DNA from 4 places in the Halopseudomonas sp. MFKK-1 genome. Region 1 is predicted to be linked to each of the others. Evidence: predicted binding sites of a transcription regulator. Region 1 holds the regulator's gene; each other region holds the start of a gene.
What was found. The regulator sigma-54, encoded in region 1, starts transcription at its own class of promoters, with help from an activator protein. The targets are predictions, from matches to a motif close to ANTGGCATNNANNTTGCTNT.
Positions count from the first base shown of each region.

Region 2: the regulator sigma-54 is predicted to act here: its motif matches at 2,913-2,932, upstream of flgB (flagellar basal body rod protein FlgB).
Region 3: the regulator sigma-54 is predicted to act here: its motif matches at 3,879-3,898, upstream of O5O48_RS01200 (pilin).
Region 4: the regulator sigma-54 is predicted to act here: its motif matches at 2,457-2,476, upstream of glnA (glutamate--ammonia ligase).

Region 1 is NZ_CP114836.1:1,892,401-1,898,072, forward strand. Features, by position in the region: gene pmbA (metalloprotease PmbA) at 1-58, shown strand, start outside; gene O5O48_RS08830 (HPr family phosphocarrier protein) at 309-581, opposite strand; gene rapZ (RNase adapter RapZ) at 581-1,435, opposite strand; gene ptsN (PTS IIA-like nitrogen regulatory protein PtsN) at 1,437-1,895, opposite strand; gene hpf (ribosome hibernation-promoting factor, HPF/YfiA family) at 1,917-2,225, opposite strand; gene O5O48_RS08850 (RNA polymerase factor sigma-54) at 2,350-3,846, opposite strand; gene lptB (LPS export ABC transporter ATP-binding protein) at 3,940-4,665, opposite strand; gene lptA (lipopolysaccharide transport periplasmic protein LptA) at 4,662-5,168, opposite strand; gene lptC (LPS export ABC transporter periplasmic protein LptC) at 5,203-5,672, opposite strand, start outside.
Region 2 is NZ_CP114836.1:3,731,672-3,737,343, reverse strand. Features, by position in the region: gene O5O48_RS17225 (hypothetical protein) at 1-105, opposite strand, end outside; gene flgA (flagellar basal body P-ring formation chaperone FlgA) at 108-704, opposite strand; gene O5O48_RS17215 (chemotaxis protein CheV) at 926-1,873, shown strand; gene O5O48_RS17210 (CheR family methyltransferase) at 1,907-2,734, shown strand; gene flgB (flagellar basal body rod protein FlgB) at 2,985-3,401, shown strand; gene flgC (flagellar basal body rod protein FlgC) at 3,404-3,844, shown strand; gene flgD (flagellar hook assembly protein FlgD) at 3,862-4,542, shown strand; gene O5O48_RS17190 (flagellar hook protein FlgE) at 4,578-5,672, shown strand, end outside.
Region 3 is NZ_CP114836.1:262,116-267,787, forward strand. Features, by position in the region: gene O5O48_RS01185 (nucleotide sugar dehydrogenase) at 1-398, opposite strand, end outside; gene O5O48_RS01190 (glycosyltransferase family 2 protein) at 490-1,365, opposite strand; gene O5O48_RS01195 (hypothetical protein) at 1,362-3,332, opposite strand; gene O5O48_RS01200 (pilin) at 3,412-3,834, opposite strand; gene pilB (type IV-A pilus assembly ATPase PilB) at 4,128-5,672, shown strand, end outside.
Region 4 is NZ_CP114836.1:1,403,652-1,409,323, forward strand. Features, by position in the region: gene O5O48_RS06425 (DUF4124 domain-containing protein) at 181-816, opposite strand; gene glnA (glutamate--ammonia ligase) at 961-2,364, opposite strand; gene thiI (tRNA uracil 4-sulfurtransferase ThiI) at 2,676-4,130, shown strand; gene typA (translational GTPase TypA) at 4,449-5,672, shown strand, end outside.

The sequences.
Region 1 (5,672 bases):
TGGTAACTACCTGACCGGCAGCTGGCTGGTGGATGGGATGACGGTAGGGGGCGCGTAGCGCTCCCTACCGTCAGCTGCAAGCCGTAAGCTTCAAGCTGCAAGTGAAACCCGCGCGGTTTTGACTTGCGTGGGTTTAGATTGAAGCGTCGAACGGTCGGAAAGCTTGCAGAAAACACTTGACCACCCTGACGCCGCATTCACCCTGTTGCAGCTTGCAGCTTGCAGCTTGCAGCTTGCAGCTTGCAGCTTGCAGCTTGCAGCTTGCAGCTTGCAGCTTGCAGCTTGCAGCTTGCAGCTTGCAGCTGGGCTTACTCCCCTTCCCCAAAATAGTCGTTGACCAGCTCCAGCAATGCCTGCAGGGCTTCTTCTGCCTGCTCGCCTTCGCAGCTGACGCAAACCTCTGTGCCCTTGCCGGCGGCCAGCATCATGACCTGCATGATGCTCTTGCCGTCAACCTGGTCGGTTTCGTCATGGCCTATGGTGACCTTGCAGCCGTACTGGTTGGCAATGCCCACAAACTTGGCGGCGGCACGGGCGTGCAGACCGAGTTTGTTGATGATCAGAACACGGGAGCTTGGCATCAGGGCAGGTCGCGGTGGCGTATCAGCAGGTTGGGTGTGTCGGCGCTCAGTTCGCGCACCAGTCGCTCGGCAATGTAGACCGAGCGGTGATGGCCGCCGGTACAGCCGATGGCGATGGTCATGTAACTGCGTTCGCTGGCGGCGTAGCGGGGCAGCCATTTCTGCAGGTAGTGACAGATGTCCTGGTACATATCTTCCACTTCCGGCTGTTTGCCCAGGTAATCACTGACCGGGGCATCACGGCCGGAAAAGGCGCGCAGGTCGGGCAGCCAGTAAGGGTTGGGCAGGCAACGCACGTCGAATACCAGGTCGGCATCCACCGGCAGGCCGCGTTTGAACCCGAATGACTGGATCAGGACCGAGGGCTGGCTGCCCTTGGTGCCGAGCAGTCGCTGTTTCAGGTGGTCGCGCAACTGGTAGAGATTCAGGTGGCTGGTGTCGACCTTGAGCGTGGCTAGGTCGATGATCGGTTGCAGCAGCAGTGCTTCACGGTCCAGGGCCTCGCCAAGTGACAGGTTGCCGTCGGTCAGCGGGTGTTTGCGGCGGGTTTCCGAAAAGCGCTTGATCAGTACGTCGTTACGCGAGGCCAGGAACAGCACGTCACACTGGACTCCTGCATTGCGTACGTCCTGCAGCAGCTCGGGGAAGCGTGCCAGGTCGTTGGGCAGGTTGCGGGCGTCGATGCTGATGGCGACTTCCGGCAGGCTGAAATCATTCTGTCTTGCCTGGCGGGCCAGTTCGGGCAGCAGGCCTGCGGGGAGATTGTCGATGCAGTAGAAGCCGTTGTCTTCAAGCAGATGCAGCGCGGTGCTTTTACCCGAACCGGAACGGCCGCTGACGACAATCAAACGCATGTCAGCCTCCGTCGCCGTCGCCAACCATGACGCGATAAAGCGCATCCGCGTCCGGTGCTGCGCGCAGTGCATCACGCAGCTCGGCGTTGTCGAGCTTGCCAGCCAGCATTTTGAGAATCTGCAGGTGTTGCTCGGTGGCTTCCTGCGGGACCAGCAGCACGAAGATCAGGTCGACAGGTTGGCCATCGAGAGCGTCGAAATCGATTTTGCCGTCCAGCTGCAACAGGGCGCCTATGGCCTGGTGGCAGTCTTCCAGACGACAGTGAGGGATGGCAATGCCATTACCAAAACCGGTTGACCCCAGGCGTTCACGAGCGATCAGGTTTTCGTAGATGGCGTCAGGATCCAGGTTGGTGTGCTGGGCGACCAGCTTACCGATCAGCTCCAGCACACGTTTTTTGGATCCGCCCTGAACGCCGGCGAAGGTACGTTCAGGGGTCAGGATGTGGTCTATTTGCATGGTGATGCAGTGAAGGTCCGGTTATCGGTCGTTCGCGCCTTGCTGACGGTCGATGTGCTTTTCCTTGTGCTTGATCAATTGGCGATCCAGCTTGTCGGTCAGCAGGTCAATGGCGGCGTACATATCGGAGTGTTCTGCCAGGGCAACCACTTCACCACCGGCAATGTGCAGGGTGGCTTCAGCCTTCTGCCGGAGTTTCTCTACTTCCAGGGTGACCTGGACGTTGGTGATCTTGTCGAAATGCCGCTCCAGGCGGGACATTTTTTCGGTGACGTAGTCGCGCAGTGCGTCGGTGATATCGAGTTGGTGACCGCTAATGTTCAGTTGCATACGGCATCTCCTGATTGGCTTGTTGTTGCTGGGTGACGACCTGTCACCCGGTATTGCCACTTGCGTGATCCCTGAACTGGATCTGCTGCGTTGAACGGCTCATTCGAGCCTGTTTTCGCAGGTACTAGACCAGTCTCTTGCGTTCGCTCGAAGGCGCGATGTTGAGCGACTCGCGGTATTTCGCGATGGTCCGTCGGGCTACTTCAATGCCCTGTTCTTCAAGTAAACCAGCGATCTTGCTGTCGCTCAATGGTTTCTTTGGGTTTTCTGCTGCGACCAGCTTTTTGATCAGCGCGCGGATAGCGGTGGAGGAAAATTCCCCGCCTTCGCTGGTGCCGACGTGGCTGGAGAAAAAGTACTTCAGCTCGAAGATGCCGCGCGGCGTGTGCATGTATTTCTGGGTCGTAACCCGCGAAATAGTCGACTCGTGCATGCCGACGGCTTCGGCGATGTCATGCAGCACCAGTGGCTTCATCGCCTCTTCGCCGTGCTCAAGAAAGCCACGCTGGTGTTCGACGATCTGGGTGGCGACCTTCATCAGGGTCTCGTTGCGACTCTGCAGGCTCTTGATGAACCAGCGCGCCTCCTGCAGGTTGTTGCGCAGGTAGGTGTTGTCGTCACTGGAGTCGGCCCGTCGCACCATCGAGGCATAGTGGCCGTTGACGCGAACCTTGGGTACCGCTTCCTGGTTCAGTTCAACCAGCCAGCGATTGGCGTCGCGGCGCACAATCACATCCGGTATCACATACTCCGGCTCGCCCGAGGCGATTTCCGAGCCCGGGCGGGGGTTGAGCGTCTGAATCAGCGCAACCACGTCACGCAGCTGGTCTTCCTTGAGCTTGCTGCGGCGCATCAACTGGCTGAAATCGCGGCTGCCGAGCAGTTCCAGGTGATCGCGCACGACGCGGGTCGCCTGGTCCAGCATCGGGGTGTTCTCGGGCAGCTGACGAATCTGCAGCAGCAGGCACTCACGCAAATCCCGCGCGCCAACGCCTACCGGCTCGAATTGCTGGATGCGATGCAGCACCATTTCGACTTCATCGAGTTCGACTTCGAGCTCTGCGGGCAGGGAGGCCAGAATGTCATCCAGCGACTCTTCAAGGTAGCCGTCGGCGTTGATGCCGTCGATCAGCGCTGTGGCGATCTGATAATCGGTTTCCGACATCGGCAGCAGGTTCAGCTGCCATTCCAGATGACTCTGCAGGGTCTCGCCGGTGCCGGTACGCGAGGTGTAATCCCAGTCCTCGTCATCCTGGCTGGGCAGCGAACTGGCAGAGGTCTGGTAGACGTCTTCCCATTGGGTATCGACCGGCAGTTCACTGGGAATCTGTTCATTCCAGTTGCCTTCCTGGTCGTTTTGTCCGTGCTGCTCGATGGAGTCGAGGGAGACCGGCTCGGGCAGGGTTACCGCGGGGGCGTCATCGTCGCCGCTTTCCTGGGCGCTGCTGCCGTAGTCGTCATCGCCGTCGTCTGCCATTTCCAGCATCGGGTTGGCTTCCAGTGCCTCCTGCACCTCCTGCTGGAGGTCAAGGCTGGATAGCTGAAGCAGTCTGATGGCTTGCTGCAGCTGCGGTGTCATCGTCAGCTGCTGCCCCATCTTGAGGACGAGCGAGGGTTTCATTGTGTCGCGAAATACCTTGTGCGCTTGATCAAACCATGTGCCGGGCGAAGTCCGGACTCGTTCCCCGCTAGCATGCCTGAGTTACGGGTGCTTTTATAGCCGGAAGGCGTGGCCCAGGTACACATCTTTCACTGTCTGGTCCGCCAGCACGGTCTCGGCGTCGCCTTCAGCGATGATGTGGCCGTCGTTGACGATATAGGCCTTGTCGCAAATGTCCAGCGTCTCGCGAACGTTGTGGTCGGTGATCAGTACGCCGATGCCCTTGTCCTTGAGGTGCTGGATGATCTGCTTGATGTCGTTGACCGAAATCGGGTCTACCCCGGCAAAGGGCTCGTCCAGCAGAATGAAGCTGGGGTCGGTTGCCAGTGCGCGCGCAATCTCGGCGCGCCGGCGCTCACCACCGGACAGGCTCATGCCAAGACTGTCGCTGAGGTGGTGGATATGGAATTCACGCAGCAGCGATTCGAGTTTCCCCTCGCGCGCCTGACGGTTCAGGTCCTTGCGGGTTTCCAGAATCGCCATGATATTTTCGGCGACGGTCAGCTTGCGAAAGATCGAGGCTTCCTGCGGCAGGTAGCCGATGCCTTCGCGGGCCCGGCCGTGCATCGGCAGGCGGGTCACGTCCTTGCCGTTGACGGTGACCTGGCCTTCATCCGCCTTGACCAGGCCAACGATCATGTAGAAACAGGTAGTTTTGCCTGCGCCGTTCGGGCCGAGCAGGCCGACGACCTGGCCGCTATCGATGGATACGGACACATCACGGACGACCTTACGCGATTTGTAGGCCTTGGCCAGATGGCGCGCCTGTAATGTGGTCATGGCGTTGCCGGCTCTTCGCTTGGCGCTTCGGTATTGCGGCTGCGCGGCTGAATCACGATTTCGATACGCCCGGAGCCCGCGCCGCCGTTGGCGCCGCTGCTGCTGTTGCCGGCATCGACGACCTGACGCTGAATGTCGTAGCTGACATGCTCACCCTGGAAGGTATTGCCGGACTGTTCAAGAAACGCATTCCTGATCAGCACGATGGTCTCGCGGTCGGCGTGGTACTCGATGGTCTCGGCGCGCGCCTTCACCGGCGGTTTGTTGGCTTCCGGCGTTTGCTGATAGGTGGCCGGTCCGCCCTGGGTGATCATGGTATTGAGCTCACCATTGGCATTGGTGGTCAGGGTAACGCGGGCACCGGTGAGGCGCAGGGTGCCCTGGGTAATGACCACATCGCCGGTGTATACGGCGGTATTGCGCTTGTCGTCCAGCGTCGCGCTGTTGGCCTGAATGCGAATCGGCTGGCTGCTGTCGCTGGGCAGTGCCAGAACGTGGCTCACTGGACACACGGCCAGCGTCAGGGCAAGGAGGGATTTAACGCACCTCATATTGGCCTCGTACGGTGGACAGCAGCTTCAGGCTACCGTCGTTGAGAAATAGTTGCATGCCCTCGGCAGTGGTCACACTGCGAGCGGCTTCGATTCTAACCGGTTGATCGGTTTCCGCGTAGTCACGGGCGGGAAACAGGGTCAGGGCTGACGTGGTCAGCTGACGCGCGTCATCGGTGTTCTGTTTCAGCAGGACATCGGTCGTCAGGTCAACGCGGTCACCGCGCTGGGTAACGACACCCTGACGCGACTTCAGCAGCCACGGCGTCGGGTCCTCTCCCCGGTAGAACAGCAGCTCAGGGTCTTCCAGGTGAGTACTGCCGTCGTCTACCTGATGAACGGCATGGGAGGTCGTCAGCCGGTATGCAACCTTGCCCTGTTCATTGAGCATCAGGATGCGCGCGTTGTCGATATAGAAGTCGGGACGGTCGGTCTGAGTCTGCGGCTTGCCGGTGT
Region 2 (5,672 bases), 1.8 Mb from region 1:
CGCTGTAACGGCAGCCGGAAGGAAAACTTTAGGAAAAAATAGTGTGAAGACCGTCACGGCGTGAGAGGCAGCGCCCGGCAAGCGGAAAAAGCTGTTGCCGTGCATGATCACATTCCTGCTTCTACCTGTCCAGGGCCGGTTACCCGGGCTCTTATGACCCGGTTGGAGCGCGTGTTACGCACGCGAATCTGGGCGCCGAGTGTACCATCTTCCAGCGCCTCTCCAGGCATCCGAACGTTGACACTGCTGTTGCCGGCGCTGATGACTACCTTGTCGCCACGCTGTATCAGCCGATTCTGCTCCAGCTGGGTATGACTCAGGACGGTATCGGCGCTGACGTTGCGCTTGAGCTGCATGCCTATAGCCTGGGCCGGGTCGAGCAGGTAATTGCTGTTCAGCAGGCCGGTATCACGCTCGGCCAGGCGAATGTCCTGCGCACCGATGACGCCGCCCCGTGATAACGGGCGGCTGCTTACCACTACCTGCTGGTAGAGGCTGACCTGAGCCTGCACAAACAGCCGCCAGGGGGAAGGGCCGTCACAGGTTACCCTCACGGTGACCCGGCCGATCGGGATGTCCGGGCTCTCCAGACGAGCCGAAAGGGCGTCCTCGGCGCATATCGGCAGGCGCAGGCGCTGATCGAGCCTGTTGATGCGAACCTCATGGCGCGGGTCGCCGCCCAGGGTCTGCGCATAATCGCTCACTTGCTGCTCAAGATATTGGCTGGTCACGCCGATAAGTTGGTCAATGAGCGGGTTTGCCTGTGTGGGGGCGGAAAAAAATATCGCCAATACCGCGCACCCGGTGATAAAACGCATACAATTACCTACAAACAGTTGGGTGATGTCCGTCAGATTAACGTCGTCTGCTGATGGGCCTGCACGAAACATGCCGTTTCACCCGATGCAAACATGAGGAGCAGTCCATGGCTGGTGTGATGGATTCAGTCAATCAGCGAACCCAGCTGGTTGGCCAGAACCGACTCGAACTGCTGCTGTTCAGGCTGGCCGGCAATCAGCTGTATGGCATCAACGTTTTCAAGGTCAAGGAAGTGCTGCAATGCCCTCGACTGACGGCGATGCCCAAGCTGCATCCAGTCGTTCGCGGCGTAGCTCACATCCGTGGCGGCACTCTGCCGATCCTTGACCTCAATCGCGCCACCGGCGGCCCCGGGCTGGACAACCTTGATACAGCATTCGTGATCATTACCGAATACAACTACAAGGTGCAGGGCTTTCTGGTGCGTTCGGTCGAGCGCATCGTCAACATGAACTGGTCCGAGATTCATCCGCCGCCAAAGGGTACCGGTCGGGAGCACTATCTGACAGCAGTCACCCGGGTTGATAATCAGATGGTCGAGATTATCGATGTGGAGAAGGTGCTGGCAGAGGTGGTACCCACCAACGAGAAGATTTCCGATGGTGTCATTGATGCGGAGTCCCAGGCCGATGCAGTAGCCCGGACGGTTCTGATCGTGGACGACTCGTCGATTGCGCGTAAACAGGTGGCGCGTTGCCTGCAGGAAATCGGTGTCGAGATCGTAGCGCTGAATGATGGTCGCCAGGCACTGGATTGGCTGAAGGCGAGGGCTGATCAGGGTGAGGATGTCAGTCAGTCTCTGCTGATGATGATCTCCGATATCGAGATGCCGGAGATGGATGGCTACACTCTGACCGCTGAAGTGCGTAACGATTCGCGCATGAACAAGCTGCATATCATGCTGCATACGTCGTTGTCGGGGGTGTTTAACCAGGCGATGGTCAAAAAGGTCGGTGCGGACGATTTCCTTGCCAAATTCAAGCCGGATGATCTGGCGCAGCGGGTGATCGAGCGCTTGCGTTCGTTGCGCGGTGACGCTGATGGTCAGGCCTAGCAAGATGGTTTTAACTGAGACAAGGCAGGCTTCGTGACTTTGGCAAATCAGGATTTTCAGCTGTTCCGGGACTTTCTGGAGAAGGCCTGCGGTATCGTGCTGGGTGACAACAAGCAGTACCTGGTGTCCAGCAGGCTTAATCGGCTGCTTGAGCAGGAGGGCATTGCCAACCTCGGCGAGCTGGTCAAGCGCATCCAGGCCCAGCCGCGCGGCGGTCTTCGCGAAGCGGTTATCGATGCCATGACCACCAACGAAACCCTCTGGTTTCGTGATGTCTATCCGTTCGAAGTGTTGAAAACCCGGCTGATTCCGGAGTTCATCAAGAGCTCGCCAGGCCAGCGTCTGCGTATCTGGTCCGCAGCCTGCTCCTCGGGTCAGGAGCCCTACTCGTTGAGCATGGCAATCGACGAGTTCGAGCGCAGTAATCTGGGCCAACTGCGTGGTGGTGCCCAGATCGTGGCAACCGATCTCTCCGGCGGCATTCTCAATGCCGCCAAAAAGGCCGAGTACGACAGCCTGTCTGTTGCGCGCGGCCTGTCGCAGGATCGCCTGGCCCGCTATTTCGATCAGCTCGGTCCGGGGCGCTGGGCGATCAAGCCTGCCATTCGCAATCGCGTCGAGTTCCGTGCGCTGAACCTGCTGGACAGCTACTCGATGCTGGGCAAGTTTGACCTTGTCTATTGCCGCAACGTGCTCATCTATTTCTCTGCCGATGTCAAGAAAGACATTCTGCGACGAATTCACGCAACACTTAAGCCGGGCGGATATCTCATGCTCGGGGCCTCCGAGGCGCTGAACGGACTGCCGGAGCTGTACCAGATGGTTCAGTGCAGCCCGGGGATTGTTTACAAGGCCCGTTGAGGGCGTCTCCTCCAGTGCGGCGCCCGTGCGCAGCATCCTCCCAAGCCGGCATATTTCTGCCGGCTTTTCTCTTGCCGCCAGCCTTCCGAAAACCGGTTTGTCTTGCCGCTTGCCGGTAAATCATTGCCGCTTTTCTGGCGCCCTATGCCTAAGTTACTGAAATAAAAAGAACTTAATATTTGGCATGCTGATTGCTTAGCTGTTTGCAGTGACGTTTTTTGGTCGACGGACCGAAACGAGGAAGGTGGCAATGAGCATCAGTTTCGATAACGCCCTCGGGCTACATGAGCAGGCACTGAAGTTTCGCTCCCAGCGTGCCGAGGTGCTGGCGAACAACATCGCCAACGCCGAGACCCCCAACTACAAGGCGCGGGACCTGGACTTCAATGCTGTCCTGGCTGCCCAGCAGGGCGCCGGTGCACCTGGCGACGGCCAAAGCATGGCGGTTGAGCGGACCAATGCCGGGCACATGGCGCTGGAAAGCCTGGTTGATCAGGTGGCGGGTCTGCGCTATCGCAATCAGCAGCAGCCGTCGGTTGACGGCAATACCGTCGACTCCGAAGTCGAGAAGGCGGCCTATGCCCAGAACGCCATCGACTTTCAGGCCAGCTTTACCTTTCTCAACAGCAAGTTCAAGGGGCTGATGTCAGCCATCAGAGGAGACTGATCATGTCGCTCGATAAAGTGTTCGATATCGCCGGTTCCGGCATGAGCGCCCAGTCGCTGCGGCTGAACACGGTCGCAAGCAACATCGCCAACGCCGATACCGTCTCCAGCAGCATTGATCAAACCTACCGGGCCAGAAACCCGGTATTTGCCACCATTTTCAACAGTCAGCAGGCGACCGGTGGTTCGTTGTTCAGTCCGGATCAGCAGGCCGGTGACGGTGTGGCGGTGCTTGGCATCGTCGAATCCGATGCCAGTCTTGAGCCGCGTTATGAGCCGGATCATCCGATGGCCAATGAAGACGGCTATGTGTATTACCCGAATGTGAATGTAGTGGAGGAAATGGCCAACATGATGTCTGCCTCACGGTCCTACCAGACCAACGTGGAGGTCATGAATACCGCCAAGACCATGCTGCAGCGCGTTCTGACGCTGGGTCAGTGAACGGAGATAAGTAGACCATGAGCATCAGTAATGTTTCATCAGGTGCGTCGGCGCTGGATCAGTACCAGCTCGATTCAGACCGCTTCGCGACCGGCAACGAGCTGGGCAAGGATCAGTTTCTTCAACTGCTGGTGGCGCAGATGAACAACCAGGATCCGCTTTCACCCCAGGAAAATGGCGAGTTTATTGCCCAGTTGGCGCAGTTCAGTACGGTCGAGGGGATCGATAACCTCAATGGCTCGATGGAGTCGCTGCTGAGTGGTTACCAGTCTTCGCAGGCGTTGCAGGCCTCGTCGATGGTCGGGCGGACGGTGATCGTGCCGACTGACCAGGCGGTAGTGGACACTTCTGCCGGTCTGGAAGGGCAGCTGGCGTTGAGCTCCAGCAGCAGCAACGTGTTCGTCAAGGTCTATGACGAATCCGGCAGCCTCGTGGATACCGTGAATCTGGGCGCACTGGAAGCCGGGATGCACGACTTTACCTGGGACGGCACCGACGGTGCCGGCAACCTGATGGAGCCGGGTGTTTACACCTTCGAGGCCATGGCCACCATCAACGGTACCAATACGCAGATGGCGACACTGCTGCCGGCCAATGTGGACAGCGTTTCGCTGGGGGCGGGTAGCGGTGGCGAGATGCTTCTTAATGTGGCCGGGCTGGGCAGTATCAGCCTGTCCAATGTGTACGCAATTCAATAAGTCGTCCGAACGAAAGTAGGCGAGGAGATAGAACCATGTCTTTCAACATTGGCTTGAGTGGTATCCGGGCGGCGGCCTCCGATCTGAACATTACCGGTAACAACATTGCCAACGCCGGTACCGTCGGTTTCAAGAGTTCGCGTGCCGAGTTCGCGGATGTCTATGCTGCATCGGTACTCGGTTCAGGCAGCTATGCCACCGGCAGTGGTGTAGCGCTGGCCAACGCGGCTCAGCTGTTCAACCAGGGCAACATCAGCTTCACCGAAAACAGTCTGGATCTGGCGATCAACGGCAACGGCTTCTTTGTGACCAGCAACAACGGTGCGCTCAGCTACACCCGTGCCGGCTACTTCGGTACCGATGCCAACGGCTTTATCGTCAACAACAACGGCGAGAACCTGCAGGGGTTCGGTGTCAACGCAGTGACGGGGCAGATCAACCAGGGCGTGCAGACCAATCTGCGGGTCGATACCCGCTCGGCAGATCCGAACGAGACCAGTGCTGTTGTCACTACGCTGAACCTGAATTCGACGCAAACCCGTCCTGAGGTCTACGTTCAGCAATACGATGCCGCCTACGCTGCGTCGATCGCGACCGCGGCTGATCCGGCCAATCCGACGCCGGCAGAGATCGCCACCGCTGAGGCAGCGGCCCTGGATGCTGCGCGCAGCACCTTTGATCCGACCAACTCGGCGACCTACAACAGCTCTACTTCGGTCAACATCTACGACAGCCTCGGCAATTCGCATGTGATGACCAAATACTTCGTCAAGAACGACGCCAACAGCTGGGATATGTACGTACTGATCGACGGGCGTGATATCCAGTCCGGTGTCGAGGCGTCCGATCCGGCATTCGACCCGCTGGCAACCACTCGATTTGACGTCGACTTCAACAGTGTCGGCGAATTGACTACCAATCAGCCCTATACCATCGCCGGCTGGGTTCCGCTTGACAGTGAGGGGCAACCCACTGGTGCTACTTCGCCGGTCGATGACCTGACCATTAACCTGACGGGCTCTACCCAGTACGCCTCCAGCTTTGCGGTAACCGCAGTGAGCCAGGACGGCTTCACCACCGGTGAACTGGCCGGGCTGGAAATTGACGACACCGGTCTGCTGGTCGCCCGT
Region 3 (5,672 bases), 1.6 Mb from region 1:
ATGCCGTATTTTTCGCTCAGGCTGCGGGTATAGCCCACAGGAACGGTGGATTTAATTACCATCAAGGCGTCAGGGCTAACCTCCAAAACTGCTTCGACAACAGCCTCGACGCTTCGGGTATTGAAGGAGTTGGTATGCGGATCGTAATCGGTGGGAGTGCAAATGATCACTATGTCCGCATCGCTGAAGGCCTCCTGCTCGTTCGTGGTAGCCTTGAGATGGAGGTTTTCATTGGCCAGATATTGCTGAATTTCTTTGTCTTCAATAGGCGAACGGCGATCATTAATTTGATCCACCTTGACTTGAATGACGTCCAGGACAGTAACGCTATTATGGAGGGCGAGCAGCACACCATTGGAAAGACCGACATAGCCGGCACCGACAATCGTGATATTCATGAGTCATCACTTAACTGGAGGCAAGTACAGGCACCGGCAGCGCCTTCGTTGGGTCTGCCAAAAAAATCAATGTCCTGGTACATGCCCTTTCTCATCGGGCGTCCTTATACATCAATGCCGTAATCTGCTCAGAAATGAGCCCCATCAGAAAGACCATCACACTTCCGGTATACAGCAGCGCACTCATATTGGTGAACCGCCCCTCCATCACAAGGGTGTATCCATACCAGAGAGTCGCAATCAGAAAGGCCAGAGCCGACACCGGCGCAAACAGCTTCAGCGGCGAATACAAGGTGCCGATTTTGAAGATGATCAGCAAAAACCGTACGCCATCCTTCAACAGCTTGATATGACTTTTCCCAACACGCTGAGCGGCATGAATTGGCTCGTATGCAACCGAGTATCCGGCCCGAAAAAATGCCATGGTAGAGGTGGTGGGGTAGGAAAATCCGTTAGGCAGCAGGTAGAGGAACTCCCGAAACTTATCCGCCCGAACGGCACGAAAACCGGAGGTCAGGTCTTCTACTTTGTGCCCTGTCATATAGGTGGCCAGCCGATTGTAGAGGCCGTTTGCCAACCCACGTCCGACACTGGCTTGCGAGCCGCGCTGACGTGCCCCCACAACAAGATCGTAGCCCTCATTGATACGTTCTAGCAGGCGTTGGATATCTGCCGGATCGTGCTGCCCGTCAGCGTCCATAAAGACGACTACGTCACCACTCGCAGTTCTTGCGCCGGTTTTGATCGCTGCGCCATTACCTTTACTGTAAGGATGACGAGGCACAACACAGCCTGCCGCTTCCGCGACTGTGGCCGTTTTATCGTTGGACCCATCATCTACTACGATTATTTCCCGCCACTCACCAACAGCACGGAGTTGCTCAAGTAATGCAGGTAAGCTCGCTGCTTCGTTCTTCGCGGGAATCACGATGGATACATCAGATTCCGTCACTACAACTTCGATCATTCGCCTCGCTCCTGCGATCCATCAGTTGACACCTGAGTCATTTCTTCAAGAACGCCAGCCTTTATTTCATCAAGTAGCGCTTGAGTCATGACCCCTTTGTTTTCAACCACCAGGGGATATCGTCGGTTAATTGCATCGAGCGCCTGATCAAATTTACTGGCCACCATCGCCACCTTCAGCTGATATTGCAAAACCGGAAGCGCGACGGGTGAAGACGCCTCAGCCTTGAGAAGATAGGCATCCCGATCTGAGGCGCGCCCCAAATCCTCAGCCACCGCCGCAGCCAGGAAGTATATTCGGGTGCTGATGTGATTTATTTTGAAAAGTTGGCTGCCGGAAAGCGCCTCGATCAATGCAAGAAGGTCATCACCACTCAGATCACCACACCCGCCCTCCTGAATCAGTTCGCGCAGACCGAACAGACCGTCGACAACGGATCGTGGCTTTTCTGCGCCCGCCGCAAAGGAAACCGTATCACGCAAGCGCGCCTTTGCCTCGTCAAACCGGTTCAATTTGCAGACGTATCCGACTGCCTGAAGTCGAACGCTGACGCAACCGGGGCAATGCTGGATGGTTCGATCCAGAAGCGAAAGCGTGTACTCATATCGCTGCCTGCGAATGTACTGATAATTCAGGTCGGCTACATTGTTATCTGCTTCAGACAGCTCCAGGAACACCGCATGGGTCACTGCACGTGAAGAGGCGGGCCTTTCTGCTGCCCATACGTTGGCCGCTTTCATTGGCTGCCCCCACATACTGGTAACAGACAGCAAAACAGCCCATTGCAGTAGAACGAACAACGCAAACAAAAATACGGCCAGTCGCCGATAAGCCGCAGGCACACTGGCAACCGCCGCGGCTAATGCAAGGCAAACCCCATACACCGGAAGATAATTGCGGTGTTCAAAATACAGCTCCAGTTGAATGGTAGTGGACTCCAGCAGATGCCCGAACATGAACCAGAGCACCGCAAACAGCGGCCAGCGACTCTTGCCGCTTACGTGCAGCCATATACCAATTACCAGACTCAACAACCATGCAAGCGCAGCAACACCGGACGATATACCATCTACGGTGCGCGGATAGTCATCATGAAAGGGGCCAAACAGCGAAGGCAGCGGCGCGATGAATGCGCGGATGTATTCCCACAACACTCCTTGCTGAATTTGCAGCCGCTCCCAGGCGCTATAGCCCCGCACATCAGATACCGACAAATAATCACGCATCAACGGCGATAGATAAACCAGGAACACCACCAACGCGAGCATCAGCACTGCAAACCGCAGTTTGTGGACCCAATGATCTGCCGACCGGAGCCCTTCCTTGCGCACCAGAACATCAATAGCCAGCGCAAAGAGTGGCGTTAACGCTCCATTTTCCTTGCTGAACATCGCCAGCAAAGTACCCAGCCCAAGAAAAGTAAATTGGCAGAACAGCGCACGAACGGGAGAGCCTGCGTAAAGCCTGTAGGCCCATGTAAAGCCAACCAGTCCCAAAATACTGAATAGTGCAGCGAGACCCGTCATGCGCTGGATCGCAATCAGGGAGGTTGACGCCAATAGAGGCAGGCCAGCCCAAAGCACTGCAGAACCAAATGCAGCCCAAAATGCCTGAGGACTGGAGAACGATAGGCAAAGCCGCAAACACATATAGCCGAGCACACCTAACAGCAAAGCGTTTGCCATATGAACCAGGGCATTTACAAACAACAGCGATGCGCTGTTATCCGGCCAGCCAGATGCCTGCAAACCAAAGGAAGCAAGCGCAATCGGTCTACCTAGCGGCCCGGCAAAACCATCAAATACAAACTGTTTTGCGGAGTGCAGATCAACTATTTTGCTGAGACCTTCCAGATTTCCGTAGTCGTCGTAATAAAGTGCGCCACCAAAGCCCTGCCTGTAGACCCAAAAAAGCAAAGCCAGCGCTAGCAATACAAGCAGAAATCTAACTCCAGCCACCTTAGTCATTGCATTCCACACGCCATATTCCCTTACCATAAAAAAGCCCCGCAAAGCGGGGCTTCTTCAACTCAAAAGCTCGACTGCATTAACGGCAGGAGCCCGGCAGCCAGGCATTCTTGGCATTACCGCTGATGTTGCCAGAGCAAATCCACTCGGTGATGTGGAAAGAACCCTGATAAACCGGTGACAGTTCAATTTCCACACCAGCGATATCGCTTTGGCTATCAACGGTAACAATGCCATCAGCATCAACTTGCAAGTCGGTCGCGTACTTGGTTGCAGTGAAGTCGCCACCGCACTGAGTAAGATCAGCGTCTCGGCCTGTTGACTGGACAGTTTCAGTTACACAAGTACGTGCAGAGCTGGCAGCCAGAACAACTTCAGACATCTTGGCGCGAGCGGTGTAATCCTGGTAGGCCGGCAGCGCGATAGCAGCCAGAATACCGATGATCGCAACCACGATCATCAGTTCGATAAGGGTAAAACCCTTTTGAACTTGAGCTTTCATGTGTTTACTCCTTTAAGTGAAATAGCCAAGCGGCTGAAGGAATGAAAGCAAAAACCAGACCAATGTGCAAAGCGCTGTGTTGCGGCCTGTGTACCGCTGCACAAAAGCGTCTGGGTGCACTCCTCAAGACAGCACACGACAGAATGTGACAATTTTTGTCACACCGGCGCCGCCGGCGCATGCTACCCACTGATAACCCGCGCACAGGAGGCCCACCCGGACAGTTCAATCCCGGCGGCGTCTGTACTATAGTCTGCAGCATTAATGCTTTTGAAATTCAGGACTATTGCCACATGGAAACCCCCGCTCTTTCAGGGCTCGCACGGCGTATTGTGCAGGAAGGCCTTATTCAGGCCGACGTGGCTGCGAAAGCCTGCCAGCAGGCTAGTCAGGACAAAATTCCGCTGATCACCCATCTGGTGCAGAAGAAGCTGGCAGATGCCCGCTCGCTGGCAATGACCTGCGCTGAAGAATTCGGCTACCCCTACTTCGACCTCAGCGCTCTGGACAAGGAAGCTCAACCCAAGGAGCTGGTCAGTGAGAAGCTGGTGCGCCAGCACAATGTGATGCCGCTGTTCAAGCGCGGCTCACGCCTGTATCTGGCCATTTCTGATCCAACAAATCAGCAGGCCCTCAGTGATGTTCAGTTCCACACCGGCCTGATGACCGACGCGGTGATCGTCGAAGACGACAAGCTGCTGAGCGCTATCGAAAAATACCTCGACAGCCCGACCGGTGGCTTGGGCGACATTGGCGATGCAGATCTGGACGAGCTTGACGTTCAATCGGTCAAGGATGAAGACCGTGCGGACGGAGGCACTGACGCCGACGACGCGCCCATAGTTCGCTTCGTCAACAAGATGCTGCTTGACGCCGTGCGCATGGGTTCATCTGACCTGCACTTTGAACCCTATGAAAAGATGTACCGTGTACGTTTCCGTACCGACGGCGTGCTGCACGAGGTAGCCAAGCCTCCCGTGCAGCTGGGCGTGCGTATCGCTGCGCGCCTCAAAGTGATGTCATCCATGGACCTGGCTGAGCGCCGCAAGCCGCAAGATGGCCGCATCAAGCTGAAGATTTCCAAGAGCAAGGCCATCGACTTCCGGGTCAATACCCTGCCGACGCTGTGGGGCGAGAAGGTGGTGCTGCGTATTCTCGACTCCGAAAGCGCCAAGATGGGTATCGACGCGCTGGGTTATGAAGACGATCAGAAGCAGATGTATATGGCGGCCCTTGCCAGACCGCAGGGCATGATTCTGGTTACCGGCCCGACAGGCTCGGGCAAAACCGTATCGCTGTATACCGGCCTGAACATCCTGAACACCATGGAGCGCAATATCTCCACCGCCGAGGACCCGGTCGAAATCAACCTTGAGGGCATCAACCAGGTCAACGTAAACCCCAAGCAGGGTCTGGATTTTGCCCAGGCGCTGCGCGCCTTCCTGCGTCAGGACCCGGACATCATCATGGTGGGTGAGATCCGCGACCTGGAAACCGCCGAAATCGCGATCAAGGCCGCACAGACCGGCCACATGGTGATGTCCACCCTGCACACCAACAGCGCCGCCGAGACGCTGACGCGTCTGCGCAACATGGGTGTGCCCTCGTTCAACATCGCCACCTCGGTCAACCTGATCATCGCCCAGCGTCTGGCAAGAAGGCTGTGCAAGTCCTGCAAGGTGCCCATGGATGTGCCCCGCGAGGTGCTGCTGGAAGAAGGTTTCACACCGGAAAAAATTGATGCAGGCATAACAATTTACGGCCCTGTGGGTTGCGAAAACTGTAAAGACGGTTATAAAGGTCGTGTTGGTATCTATGAGGTTGTCAAGATCACTCCG
Region 4 (5,672 bases), 490 kb from region 1:
GCGTGCGCAGGCCCTGTATTTACTGGCTTTCTTGTTATCGCCGGCTGGCGTTGACAGAGGCTTTAGCCGTTCGTCGGGTTAAGCGTTGTCGGTCAGGCGCATTGCAACGGTGCGCGAATTGGAGTCGCGAGCGACGAGTATGCACCGAAATGGTGCGCTCGTCATTCGCGCTGAGGAGGGTCACGGGGTGCTGGCGGGTGGCTTGGGTACGTTGGGCGCTGTGGGGGCTGCCGGTGCCCGTGGCGCCTGATTCGGTGAGTTGATCCTCCCCGGCTGGTTGAGCGAGGTGCGTTGCACATGCACGGTAATGGGGCTGCTGGCGCTCAGTTCCTCGCCGCTGGTATTGGTGATGACGGCTTCAATCTGGTGCGATCCCCGGTCGAGGTTCGGCAGGGTCAGGCTGGCTTCGGTCTGACCCGAACCCGGCAGCGCCTGTGCTGACAGGGTGCCGTCGACCCGGGCGCGCAGCAGCGCACCGGTGCGCAAGGGAGGATCAATGGCAATGCCGAGAATCAGGTTGCCGTCATTGGCGCGCACGGCACTGTCGTTGGCAGGGCTGGTGATCTCCAGTCGCCGGTAACGGCCCTGGGCGGCAGCCGAGTTGCTGCTGCTCTCGTCGGGCTGATTGTAGGATGGTGAGGGGCGTGGCGGCTCCATTGCGTTTGGGGCGCTGACCTCAATGCGTCTGGCATTGGGTGAAGGTTGGTCCGAGTAGACGGTATTGCCCTCGGCATCAGTCCAGGTATAGATCTCGGCGGTGGCGCTCTGGCTGAAGATCAGGGCACTGCACAGGGCATAGATAAGCGTGCGCGGCATTGTCGTACTCTCCTTGAGACATGCCCCCATGCTGGCACCGTCCGGGAGGGCTGGCAACTGCTCCGGTCTGCCTTGGCGACAGACGTAAAAAAGGGGCGCCCGACCGGGCGCCCCTTTTTGCTGTGACAGTTGCCTGTCTCTGGATCAGACGCTGTAGTACAGGTCGTATTCCAGCGGGTGAACGAAGGTGCGAACCTTGATTTCTTCGGCGCTCTTCAGGTCGATGTAGGCGTCGATGAACTCGTTGGTGAACACGTCGCCCTTGGTCAGGAATTCGCGGTCTGCATCCAGCGATTCCAGTGCTTCCTTCAGGCTGCCGCAAACCTGCGGGATCTGTGCGGACTCTTCCGGCGGCAGATCGTACAGGTTCTTGTCGGCTGCATCGCCAGGGTGGATCTTGTTCTGGATACCATCCAGGCCGGCCATCAGCAGTGCAGCAAAGCACAGGTAGGGGTTGGCTGCCGGGTCCGGGAAGCGCGCTTCGATGCGGCGTGCTTTCGGGCTGGAAACGTACGGGATACGGATGGAAGCAGAGCGGTTGCGGGCGGAGTAGGCCAGCATGACCGGCGCTTCGAAGCCGGGAACCAGACGCTTGTAGGAGTTGGTGGCCGGGTTGGTGAACGCGTTCAGCGCCTTGCCGTGCTTGATGATGCCGCCGATGAAGTACAGGGCGGTGTCAGACAGGCCGGAGTAGCCTTCGCCAGCGAAGGTGTTGGTGCCGTCTTTGGAAATGGACATGTGAACGTGCATACCGGAACCGTTGTCGCCGTACAGCGGCTTCGGCATGAAGGTAGCGGTCTTGCCGAACGCGTCGGCAACGTTGTGCACGCAGTACTTCAGGGTTTGTACTTCGTCGGCCTTCTTCACCAGGGTGTTGAACAGCACGCCGATTTCGTTCTGGCCGGCAGTTGCCACTTCGTGGTGGTGAACTTCAACGGTCAGGCCCATTTCTTCCAGTGCGTTGCACATGGCGGTACGGATTTCGTGGTCGTGGTCGACCGGCGGAACCGGGAAGTAGCCGCCCTTGACGCCAGGACGATGACCTTTGTTGCCAGTCTCGAAATCGGCGTCGGTGTTCCAGGAAGCTTGTTCAGAGAAGATCTTGAACATGGAGCCGGAGATGTCGGACTTGAATTTGACTTCGTCGAATACGAAGAATTCCGGCTCCGGACCAACGAATACGGTGTCACCGATACCGGTGGACTTCAGGTATTCCTCGGCGCGCTTGGCGATACCGCGCGGGTCGCGCTCGTAGCCCTGCATGGTGGAGGGCTCAATGATGTCGCAGACGATGATCAGCGTCGGCTCTTCGGTGAACGGGTCCAGAACGGCAGTGCTGTCATCGGGCATGAGGATCATGTCGGAGGCTTCGATGCCTTTCCAGCCGGCAATCGAGGAGCCGTCGAACATCTTGCCGTCTTCGAAGAAGTCATCATTGACATCACGTGCCGGCATGGTGACGTGCTGCTGCTTGCCCTTGGTATCGGTGAAGCGCAGGTCTACCCACTTCACGTCATGCTCGTTGATCAGTTGCATCGCTTTCGACATGGTTTCCTCCAACAGGAATCTTTTGCCAGACAGCGGGTCTGGCGCCTCATATAACGTCTAGCGGACAGGCCGCCGTTCGGTTGCATTACAAGTGAGCAAAAGGTGTGCCATTTCGGAGCATTGGCTGAAAGCCCCATTCTTGACATCTTCTGCTCCATAAATCGATGGTTCGCACCATTCTGGAGCACCTTGTTGGTGCAGTTGGTGTGGCTAGCGACCCAACTTGGTGCACGTTGCACGCGGCAGTTAGCCGAGCGCCGAGCGCCTGCTGCGCGTATAATGCAGCGCTTTGCGCACGATACGCCAGCCCCATGAAACTGATCATCAAATTTTTCCCGGAAATCACCATCAAGAGCCGCCAGGTTCGTAAACGCTTTGTCGCACAATTGAAGGGCAACCTGAAAAAGGTGTTGTCGGCGGTCGACCCCCAGGCCCGGGTCAACGGGAACTGGGACAGTCTTGAAGTCAATCTGGGGCCTGATGCGGCGCTGCAGCAGCGCTGCATTGAGCGTCTGCGCAATACGCCGGGTATTTCGCACTGCTTCGAGGTGCACGAGTATCCGCTTGGCAGCATCGATGAGTTGATTGAGCTGTGCGTGTCCAGCGTGGGCGAGCAGCTGCGCGGCAAGACCTTCGCGGTGCGCTGCAAGCGGGTGGGCACTCATCCGTTCTCCTCGCAGGACGTGGCGATCAAGGTTGGCAGCGCGCTTAACAGCCGCTGTGGCGCGGCAGGTGTGTCGCTGAAAGATCCTGAAGTAGAAGTGCATGTGGAGATTCGGGATCAGAAAATATATCTGATCCAGGCGCGTCATGAGGGCATGGGCGGCTTCCCGCTGGGCACCATGGAGCCGGTGCTCAGCCTGCTTTCCGGGGGGTTCGACTCCACTGTGGCGAGCTATCAGATGCTCCAGCGCGGTCTGCTGCCGCATTTCGTGTTCTTCAACCTGGGCGGTAGTGCCCATGAGCTGGGCGTGCGCCAGGTTGCCCATTACCTCTGGGAGCGCTACGCCAGCAGTCATCGCCTGCGCTTTGTCAGTGTTCCGTTCGAGGGCGTAGTCGCCGAGATTCTGCAGAACGTTGAAAACAGCCAAATGGGTGTAGTGCTCAAGCGCATGATGCTGCGGGCGGCGGACCGTGTGGCCTACCGTCTGGGTATCGATGCGCTGGTCACCGGTGAGGCCATTGCCCAGGTTGCCAGCCAGACGCTGCCGAATCTGAGCGTTATCGACAAGGCGGCCGAGCGGCTGGTCATTCGTCCGCTGATTACCACCAGCAAGCTGGATATTATTGATGTTGCCCGCCGCATCGGCACGCTCGAGTTTTCCAGCAGCATGCCTGAGTACTGCGGTGTTATCTCGGTGAGTCCGGCCATTCGTACCACGGTGGCGCGGGTTGAAGCGGCCGAAGCATCGTTCAACTTCGAGGTGTTGTCGCAGGCCATTGAAAGCGCGGTTTACAGCGAATGCAGCGAGCTGGGCGAGATGCTCGAGGGTGGTTCTCCGGTCGAGATTGTCGAGCAGGCGCTGACCGGGCAGATCGTGATCGATATCCGTCACCCCGACGAACAGGAACTGCGCCCAGTGCAGCTGGATGGCATCGAGGTGCTGTCGATTCCGTTCTACACCCTCAACAGCCGTTTTGCCGAGCTCGACCCTTCGCGCGCCTATCTGCTCTATTGCGAGAAAGGGGTGATGAGTCAGTTGCATGCCCAGTATCTGCTGGATGAGGGATATGGGAATGTGCGGGTGCTCAGGCCGAAGCGCTAGCGCTAGCGCTCGCGCTACCGCTTGAGCCGCAAGCCGCAAGCCGCAAGCCGCAAGCCGCAAGCCACAAGCCACAAGCAAAACAGGGCGTGCCGGGAAGAAGGGCCGGCAAGGGTTGTCAGGCTCTTAATTGGCTTCAACGCTGCAAGAAGCTCTCAGAGGTCAAGAGCGAGCCGGTTTTGCTTCCAGCTTGTGGCTTGCTGCTTGAAGCTCGCGCGCCCGCTTGCACAAAAAACACACACTGTAACCCCCATATCTGTATAATGCCTCCCTCTTTTTTTCAGTATGCCGGCTGTCGCCGCATCACCCAGGACGCCCACAGTGATCGAGAATCTCCGCAATATCGCCATCATCGCGCACGTTGACCACGGCAAAACCACGCTGGTCGACGCTCTGCTGCGTCAATCCGGTACCCTGGATCGTAAGGAACTGGATTCCGAGCGGATCATGGATTCCAACGACCAGGAAAAGGAACGCGGCATTACCATTCTGGCGAAGAACACCGCCATCAAGTGGAACGGCTACAACATCAACATCGTCGACACCCCCGGCCACGCCGACTTTGGTGGCGAGGTTGAGCGCGTAATGTCCATGGTTGATTCGGTACTGCTGCTGGTTGATGCGGTTGACGGCCCGATGCCGCAAACCCGCTTCGTAACCCAGAAGGCCTTCCAGGCCGGTCTGCGTCCGATCGTGGTGGTAAACAAGATTGACCGTCCGGGCGCTCGCCCTGACTGGGTAATCGATCAGGTATTCGACCTGTTTGACAGCCTGGGTGCGACCGACGAGCAGCTGGATTTCCCGTTCGTCTACGCCTCCGCGATCAACGGCATCGCGGGTATGGACCCGGACGAGATGGCCGAGGATCTGACCCCGCTGTTCCAGACCATCGTTGACCGTGTGCCGTCCCCTGACGTTGACCTTGACGGTCCGTTCCAGATGCAGATCTCGGCGCTGGACTACAACAGCTTCCTGGGTGTGATCGGTATCGGCCGCATCCGTCGCGGCAAGGTCAAGACCAACACCCCCGTCACCTCTATCGATGCGCAGGGCAAGAAGCGCAACGGCCGTATCCTGAAGATCATGGGGCACCACGGTCTGCAGCGCGTTGAAGTGGAAGAAGCGCAGGCTGGCGACATCGTCTGCATCAGTGGTTTTGATCCGCTGTTCATCTCCGACACCCTGTGCGACCAGCAGAACGTTGAAGCCATGCCGGCACTGACGGTCGACGAGCCGACCGTAAGCATGACCTTCCAGGTCAATGACTCGCCGTTCGCCGGCAAGGAAGGCAAGTTCGTCACCAGCCGCAACATCAAGGAGCGTCTGGAAAAGGAACTGCTGCACAACGTGGCTCTGCGCGTTGAAGAGGGCGACAGCGCCGACAAGTTCAAAGTTTCCGGTCGTGGCGAGCTGCACCTGTCGGTACTGATTGAAACCATGCGTCGTGAAGGCTTTGAGTTGGGGATCTCCCGTCCTGAGGTAGTCATCAAGGAAGTGGATGGCGAAAAGCAGGAGCCCTACGAGAATGTCACCATCGACATTGAA